2 regions of the Rhodococcus sp. G6(2025) genome follow, and region 2 is predicted to be linked to the other one. Evidence: predicted binding sites of a transcription regulator. Region 2 holds the regulator's gene; the other holds the start of a gene.
The links. Region 2 encodes HspR, which represses chaperone genes until heat shock. Its sites were predicted from a motif close to ANNTGAGTNNNNNNNACTCANNT; they were not measured.
Positions count from the first base shown of each region.

Region 1: a site for HspR is predicted at 2,300-2,322, ahead of dnaK (molecular chaperone DnaK). Genes of this name have one in related genera too.

Region 1 covers NZ_CP179750.1:3,695,753-3,700,166, forward strand. The annotation lists gene ACLIVD_RS17075 (transglycosylase domain-containing protein) at 1-824, opposite strand, end outside; gene ACLIVD_RS17080 (hypothetical protein) at 989-1,279, opposite strand; gene ACLIVD_RS17085 (VOC family protein) at 1,577-1,906, shown strand; gene dnaK (molecular chaperone DnaK) at 2,392-4,239, shown strand; gene grpE (nucleotide exchange factor GrpE) at 4,236-4,414, shown strand, end outside.
Region 2 covers NZ_CP179750.1:2,048,423-2,052,836, reverse strand. The annotation lists gene ACLIVD_RS09210 (sensor histidine kinase) at 1-594, opposite strand, end outside; gene ACLIVD_RS09205 (response regulator) at 596-1,222, opposite strand; gene ACLIVD_RS09200 (hypothetical protein) at 1,512-1,988, shown strand; gene ACLIVD_RS09195 (hypothetical protein) at 2,036-2,182, shown strand; gene ACLIVD_RS09190 (heat shock protein transcriptional repressor HspR) at 2,269-2,676, opposite strand; gene dnaJ (molecular chaperone DnaJ) at 2,676-3,860, opposite strand; gene grpE (nucleotide exchange factor GrpE) at 3,883-4,414, opposite strand, start outside.

The sequences.
Region 1 (4,414 bases), 1.6 Mb from region 2:
TTCGGGAGCACCCCGAGCGGCGTTTCCTTCAGGGCGCGGATCTCGGCTGCCCGGTCCGGAACATTCACGACCAGGGTGTCCAGGACGACATTGCGGCGCTCGAACACCCCCTCCGGGTTGGTGTAGGGGTTGAGTGCGGAGCTGGACTGCACCATGCCCGCGAGCATCGCCGACTGCGCCAGGTTCAGGTCCTTGGCGTCGATGCCGAAGTACGTGCGGGCGGCGTCTTGCACCCCGAAGGAACCGTTGCCGAACGGCACCAGGTTCAGGTACCGGGTGAGAATTTCCTCTTTGGAGAGTTCCTGGTCGAGGGTCATCGCCATCCGGATCTCCCGGATCTTGCGGACCGGCGTGGTCTCGATCGCGGCACGGCGCTCGGCGTCGGTCTTGGCGACCACGTGCAGTAGGTAGTTCTTCACGTACTGCTGATTGATGGTCGAGGCACCCTGCTCGATCTGACCGCTGGTGGTGTTGGTGAAGAACGCCCGCATGGTGCCCTGCCAGTCCACCCCTTGATGTTCGCCGAACCGTCTGTCCTCGATGGAGAGAATCGCCAGTTTCATCTCGTTGGAGATCTGGTCGCTGGGGACCTCGAATCGGCGCTGGTCGTACAGCCAGGCGATCGGGTTCCCGGTGATGTCGGTCATGGTCGTCACCGCCGGCACCACCCCGTCGGCCAGTTCGGCCGAGGAATTACCGACGCTGTCGGCGGCACGGTTGGACGCGTACCCGAGCCCGGCGGCGATCGGGAACATCACCCCGGCCAGCATTATCCCCGCGGCCACGGTGGCGCCGGTGAGTTTGAGAACAATCTTGGAATGCACTTCGGCACCTCATTCCGACGGTGCACCGGCAACGAATCTACCGATGCTGAAACGACTATCGGGTCACGCGGCACGCCCGGTGAGGGATGTGGCGCCCAAGCCCGTGGCGGTCACGAGAGGGGAGTGGCGTCAGATCTGCTGGGACGGCAGCCGGTGCCTGCCTGTCACACCCGGAGCACACAGGTGCTGTTCCGCGCGGGCATGGGTGACACGGCCGAGGTCGGTGACGGTGCCCGGGCGCGGACCGGCAGCGATACCGGCCAGTTGACGGCGCCGCGCTCCGGGGCGCGGCGCGGCGCGAGCGCGTCGGCTCCGACGTCAGCTGGGAACGTCTCCTGCGCATCGTCCACCGCGTTGGTGTGGCCGAACTGCAGGGCCATGCGCTCGACGGCGATCACCCCGAGCACGGTGAGCAGCGCCGTGCGCCGCCGCGAGGATTGCCGACCGCCACACACAGGGCTCAAGGTAACACCGATAGCGTGTTTCCTGCCCTGTTCCGGGGAGAGACCATCAAAGGCGCTGAACCGGTGGGCGATCCGCCGCCCGTCGGCCACAGCCAAAGCGAGGGGGAGACCCCTGGCAGAAGATGACGGACCGCGCGGAGTCCGGATCTGGAACCCCGTTGCGTCGATACAAGATGACGAATCATCACTTCCAGATCGGTCAGAAATCGAGAAGCGCCGGCCCCGAGCCGCGCATAACGTGGTCGTCATCGCCGAACGAGCGGCCGCCGCATAACGAAGGAGACGAACATGAGCCCCACAATCCGCAGCCTGGTGATCCCCGTATCCGACCTGGACGCCGCCAAGGCGGTCTATTCCGCGCTGCTCGGCGCACCTCACACCGACGAGGCCTACTACGTCGGATACAACGTGGACGGCTTCGAGGTCGCGCTGAATCCAGGTGACGGGGCCGCCGGACCGGTTGCGTTCGCCGACGTCGAGGATCTCGACGCGACCCGCGACACGCTGCTTGCCGCCGGCGCAACCGAGCGCGACGCTCCACGTCAGGTTGCACCCGAGACACGGATTTGCGTGCTTGCCGACGCTGACGGCAACCCGATCGGGCTGCGCGGCCGATAGACGTCGGCGTGGCCGGGCCCTCCCACGTGAATCGCGCGGGAGGGTGGGGCGAATCAGCGCACTCGTCCAGGACGGCTACGCGTAACCTCGGCCCGGTAGCCGGACACTCGGACTGCTTGTGTTCCTTGCCATTAGACGGCGAGCGGACTATCTCCTACGCACCTCGGCGACGCGGCGGAGCAGTTGGGCGGATCCTGGCCATCGCCTGCGCGTGACTGTGACCCCGGAAACCGCCTGCGGTGACTGTGGCCCGGAAACCGATTCGATGACCCGTGCAGACGTCGCACCGACACATCACTACCGATCATGACGAAATCCACCAGGCGAACACAGCAAAGGTTGAGCGTTCCACGCTCAATTCTTCGCCTTGACCTCGGTTTGGACCGGGGGGAAAATTGAGTCGATAACACTCAATTTCGGTGGGTGTGACGACGAGCAGATCGACCGAAGGATCACGGCCACCCGGTGTGCTGCTGGAGGCGGTCATGGCTCGCGCGGTGGGAATCGATTTGGGGACCACGAACTCGGTGGTGTGCGTGCTGGAGGGTGGCGACCCGGTGGTGGTCGCCAACTCGGAGGGGTCGCGCACGACACCGTCGGTGGTGGCGTTCGCGAAGAACGGTGAGGTGCTGGTCGGCCAGCCCGCGAAGAACCAGGCCGTCACCAACGTCGATCGCACCATCCGCTCCGTCAAGCGCCACATCGGCACCGACTGGCATGTGGAGATCGACGGCAAGAAGTACAACGCTCAGGAGATCAGTGCCCGCACGCTCATGAAGCTGAAGCGCGACGCCGAGGCGTACCTGGGTGAGGACATCACAGACGCCGTGATCACCGTCCCCGCGTACTTCGAGGACGCCCAGCGTCAGGCCACGAAGGAAGCCGGCCAGATCGCCGGTCTCAACGTCCTGCGCATCGTCAACGAGCCCACCGCGGCCGCACTGGCCTACGGCCTGGACAAGGGCGACAAGGAACAGACCATCCTGGTCTTCGACCTCGGTGGCGGCACCTTCGACGTCTCGCTGCTCGAAATCGGCGACGGCGTCGTCGAGGTCCGGGCCACGTCCGGCGACAACCACCTCGGTGGTGACGACTGGGACGACCGGATCGTGAAGTGGCTGGCCGAGAAGTTCAAGGCTCAGAACGGCATCGATCTGACCAAGGACAAGATGGCCCTGCAGCGTCTCCGCGAGGCCGCGGAGAAGGCCAAGATCGAACTGTCCTCCTCGCAGAGCACGTCGATCAACCTGCCCTACATCACCGTCGACGCGGACAAGAACCCGCTGTTCCTCGACGAGCAGTTGTCCCGCAGCGAGTTCGAGAAGATCACGTCCGATCTCCTCGACCGCACCCGCGCCCCGTTCCAATCGGTGATCAAGGACGCGAAGATTTCCGTCAAAGACATCGACCAAGTCGTGCTCGTCGGTGGTTCCACCCGTATGCCGGCCGTGACGAATCTGGTTCGCGAGCTGACCGGCGGGAAGGAACCGAACAAGGGTGTCAATCCGGACGAGGTCGTCGCCGTCGGCGCCGCCCTGCAGGCCGGTGTTCTCAAGGGCGAGGTCAAGGACGTGCTGCTCCTCGACGTCACCCCGCTGTCCCTCGGCATCGAGACCAAGGGTGGCGTGATGATCAAGCTCATCGAGCGCAACACCACCATCCCGACCAAGCGTTCCGAGACCTTCACCACGGCTGACGACAATCAGCCGTCGGTGCAGATCCAGGTGTTCCAGGGTGAGCGCGAAATCGCCTCGCACAACAAGCTGCTCGGCTCGTTCGAGCTGGCGGGGATTCCGCCGGCACCGCGGGGGGTGCCGCAGATCGAGGTCACCTTCGACATCGACGCCAACGGCATCGTGCACGTGACCGCCAAGGACAAGGGCACGGGCAAGGAGAACACGATCAAGATCCAGGAGGGTTCCGGACTGTCCAAGGAAGAGATCGACCGGATGATCAAGGACGCCGAGGCTCACGCTGCCGAGGACGCCCAACGCAGGGAGGAAGCGGAGGTCCGCAACCAGGCCGAGTCGCTGGTGTACCAGACCGAGAAGTTCATCAAGGACAACGAGGACAAGGTGCCCGCCGACGTCAAGGAGAAGGTCGAGTCGTCGATCACGAATGCCCAGGAGAAGTTGAAGGGCAGCGACGTCGCGGCGATCAAAGAGGCCATCGAGAAACTGTCCACCGACTCGCAAGCCTTGGGCCAGGCGATCTACGACGCGCAGGCGAAGGACTCGGCCGCCACCGGCGGTGGGAACGGTTCCCCGGGTGGGGACGAGGAGGTCTTCGACGCGGAGGTGGTGGACGAACCCGGACGGGAGGACAACCGATGAGCAGCAGCGAGCGCCGCAACGGCAACAAGCCGCCGCGGGAACCGATCTCGATCACCGACAAACGCCGCGTCGATCCGGACACCGGCCGGGTGCGCGAGCACACTCCGAGCCAGCCCGTCACCCCGACCCCACAACGGGAACCCCCGCCGACCACGTCCGACGCGGAGATGCACCC
Region 2 (4,414 bases):
GGCGCCCATCGATTCGGCGATCAGCTGCCTGCGCACATCCATCAGCGAGATCACCGTCGCAGAGCGCCGGACCAGCACGTACGACAACGCCGTCGTCGCGGCCGCGAGCCACAACAGGAACCCGAAGTAGAGGTACACCTCGTCGGGGAAGCCGACTGCGTCGTCGCGCTTGGAGTAGACGATCCACACCACCTGGTACCCGACGGCGGTGCAGACGCCGACGATCGCCGTCAGACGCGGCCGGTACTGGAACGCCACCGAGATCGGCAACAGGAAGAACACCGGCAGCAGCACCGACGTCGCGCCGCCGGAGACGACGCACAACGCCACTACCGCGGTGACGTCCGCGGCCGTGGACACCCAGCCCGCCCACGGTCCGACGTCCCGCACCAGGACGAAGATCAGCCAGCCGAGAGCGACCGCCGCATACCCGATCAGCAGCCCCGCGAAGACGTCGGGTTGCCAGTGCGTCACGCGGATCACCGGCCCGAGCAGCGCCATCAGACCGATCAGCGGTAACCGGAGTATGGCGGTCACCCGGACCGCCTCGGTGCTGTAACGACGAACTACGCGACTCTGGGACGGAAGCGGCACGTCACTCCAGCAAGCCGCGTCGCATCGCCTCGGCCACCGCGGCCGCGCGGTCGCTCACCCCGAGCTTCTCGTAGAGGCGCTGGACATGGGTCTTGACCGTCGACGGCGCCAGATACAGCTCACCGGCGATCGTGGGAATGCTCTGGCCGCGCGCAATGAGCGCCAGCACTTCCTTCTCCCGGCCGCTCAGCGCCGGCCCGACCGGTTCACTGCGACGACGCACCTCGCCGGCCAGTCCGACGGCGAGGGAGGCGGGAAGGACGTCGCGGCCCTGTGCACAGTCCAGGACGGCTTTCACGATCTCCGCCCGAGTCGATTCCTTGGGCAGAAACCCCGCTGCCCCCTCCTGCAGCGCGTGGTAGACGATCGCGGACTCGTCGTGCGCCGACAGCAGCAGCACCCGCGTGGCGAGTTCGGCTCGTCGGACGGCCGCCGCCACCTGGGAACCGTCCAGCTCCGGCATCCGATAGTCGAGCAGTGCGACGTCGGGGGCGAGTTCGCGGATCAGGGCGAGCGCCGCCGCACCGTCGTCCGCCTCGCCGACCACCTCGATGTCGCCACTCGCGAGGAGCGCACGGACGACACCGTCCCGAAAGATCGGGTGGTCGTCGCCCACCACCACACGCACGGCGCTCACGGCGCGGTCCGAGGCGAAGCGACTCCGGCGAAGTCCATTGCTCACTTTCTCACGAGAGCAGGCCCGCGCGGAGCACTTCGCGACCCCGCTGTCCCCCGATCGGTGGACACCGGATTCATCCCGCCCTCCGTCCTGTCGGTGGACAGACGACGGCGCGCATTCGCGACATAGTTGATGCACACCGGAAAACGGGGAGATCGGAAACCGAAACCCCCACGGCCCCAGACGTTCCCCCCGAAGCGTCAGACCCCCGAAGTTCCAGAACCCAGGAGAAGCCATCATGCGCACCACCGCCCGCCGCCGCGTCGCATTCTTCATCGCACTGCCCGCCACCGCAGTGGCCGTCACCGGATTCGCCATCGCCGCCGCCGGGGTTGCCACCGCGGGCACGATGCCGACGTCGGGACCCACGATCGCGATGACGATCAGCAACGACACCGATCTGCCGATGGTCCTCGCGGGCTCGTCGAACCCCTACGGGCAGTGGATTCAGGCGCCGTCGGACTACCTCGCCCCGCACAGCAGCCAGATCGTGAAGGCATTCTCCACCGACCCGAACGGCGTCGAGGTGGACGCCACGTACTCGCTCCCCGGCGGTGCCCAGGCTGTGTTCCGCGCCGACAACTACAGCAACACGACCGACGTGGACGGAACTCGCGTCGACGCCAACTACGGCCACGCCTACGGCATCAGCAGCTGGATCGACTCGGGCTACCCGAACATGAACGCCGGCTACCACCTGTACGGGCACCCCTGACAGACGATCCCGACCATCCACCGAACACTCGACGAAAGCCGGAGAACATGATCATGCACGTCACCGAGACCCCCACCCCCACCGTCTCCCGCACGATGTGGACCACCGAGGAGATCAAGGCACGTCTCGAGGAGATGAACATTCCGCGATCACGCACCCGCCGCGGGCCCCGCTGGGGCAACCGCGACCGATAAGCCGGGGGTTGGGGCCCGATGTCGCACTGGTTCACTCCGACAGGACCAGTGCGACATCGGTTCGGTTCACCCGAGAGATCGCCGGGTCAGCGCTGGTGCCGCGGCTTCCACACGACGAGGGCGTTGCTCCGCGGGATCGGAACGAGGTCGCGCCGGTACCCGGCGTGAATCTTCGCGATCTCCTCGGCCAGCTCGCGAACCCGGTGCTGCAGAGCCTCCACCTGGTTGGTGAGTTCGATGATCCGCTTGATCCCGGCGAGGTTGACACCCTCGTCCTGCGAGAGGCGTTGCACCTCGCGGAGCAACGCCACATCCCGCGGCGAGTACCGTCGCCCGCCACCGGACGTGCGGTGCGGGGTGACGAGACCGAGCCGGTCGTAGTTGCGCAACGTCTGCGCATGCATGCCGGCGAGTTCCGCGGCCACCGAGATCACGAAGATCTGGGCGTCCGGATCAACGGCGCTCTCGCGTGGATCCTGGGTCGTATCGCTCATCAAGCACCCGCCCACCCGGCCCTCGGATCGAATCCGCTGGCCTTCTCTGCTTCCAGATAGGTCTTCAATGCTTCGGTGGCCGGGTCGTCGAGCTTCTGCGGAACGGCGACCTTGACCGTGACCAGTAGGTCACCAGCGCCACCGGCACGCTTGGGGACGCCTCGGCCGCGCACCCGCAGAACCCGGCCGTCGGCGGTGCCCGCCGGAATCTTCACACCGACACGCCCCTCCAAGGTGGGGACGGAGACGGTGGTTCCGAGCACGAGCTCACCGTAACTGACGGGGACGACGAGGGTGAGGTCGTCGCCGTTGCGGCCGAACACCTTGTCGGGACGCACCCGGACCGTGACGAACAGGTCGCCGGACGGTGCGCCGCGCAGGCCCGCTTCACCCTGGCCTGCCAGCCGGATCTTCTGTCCGTCACTGACACCCGCGGGGACGCGGACGGTGATGGTGCGGGTCCGGTTGGTGACGCCGTTGCCGTGGCACACCTCGCACGGCGAGTCGATGATGGAGCCGGTGCCGCGACAGTCGTCGCACGGCTCACTGAACCCGAACGCGCCCTGGTTGCGGCTGACGATTCCGGTCCCGTTGCAGCGCGGGCAGACTCGCGGGCTGGTTCCCGGCTTGGCACCGCTGCCGTGGCAGGTGGTGCACGGCGACGGGCTGGTCAGTCGCAGCGGAACCGTGACGCCCAGCGTGGCTTCACGGAATTCGAGGGTCGTCTCCGTCTCGACGTCGCTGCCGCGACGGGGACGGTTGGTGGTGCGGGTCGCGCCGCCGCCACCGGCGCCGCGATTGAACAGCCCACCGAAGATGTCGCCGAGGCCGCCGTCACCGGCCGCCGCGCCGCCGCCACCGAACAGGTCGTTGATGTCGAATCCGCCCTGGCCGAAACCGCCGGCTCCGGGGTTGAATCCGCCGCCGCCCTGGCCGAAACCGCCGCTCGCGAACAGTCGCCGGGCCTCGTCGTATTCCTTGCGCTTGGCAGGGTCCGAGAGCACGGCGTGTGCTTCGCTGACGGACTTGAAACGCTCCTCGGCCTTCGTGTCGCCGGGGTTCGCGTCGGGATGAAGGTCGCGGGCGAGCTTGCGGTACGCCTTCTTGATCTCGTCCGCGGATGCGTGGGACGAGACGCCCAGCTCCTTGTAGAAGTCCTTTTCGATCCACTCCCGTTGGCTCACTGGGCGTCTCCTCCTCTCGCTCTTACTCTTGTTCCGACTCGGCGGGCTTCGCCGCCTCGTCGGAGGTGTTCGCGCCGGCATCGCCTGCGCGATCGATCACAGCTACCATCGCATGCCGCAGGACGCGATCACCGAATTTGTAGCCCTTTCGCATCACCGTGCCGAGAACGGGGTCGTGACCCTCGCCCTCGTGCTGCACTGCCTCGTGCAGCGCCGGATCGAATGCGTCGCCCTCGGCGCCGAACTCGCTCAGGCCGAGCGACGTGAGGGTGCCGGTGAGCTTGTCCGCCACACCCTTCAGCGGCCCCGAGTCGAGGTCGCCGTGGCTGCGTGCACGGTCGAGGTCGTCCAGCACCGCGATGAGCTCACCGACGACGGACGCCTTGGCGTTCGCGATGTCGGCCTGCTTGTCGCGCTGGACGCGGCGGCGGTAGTTGGCATACTCCGCCTGCAGTCGCTGCAGGTCGGCGGTGCGCTCCGCCAGCTCGTCCGTCTCCGGAGCTGCCGTCTCCGGCAGGGCCCCTTCGTCCACCGAGCCGGGCTGCGGTGCGGCA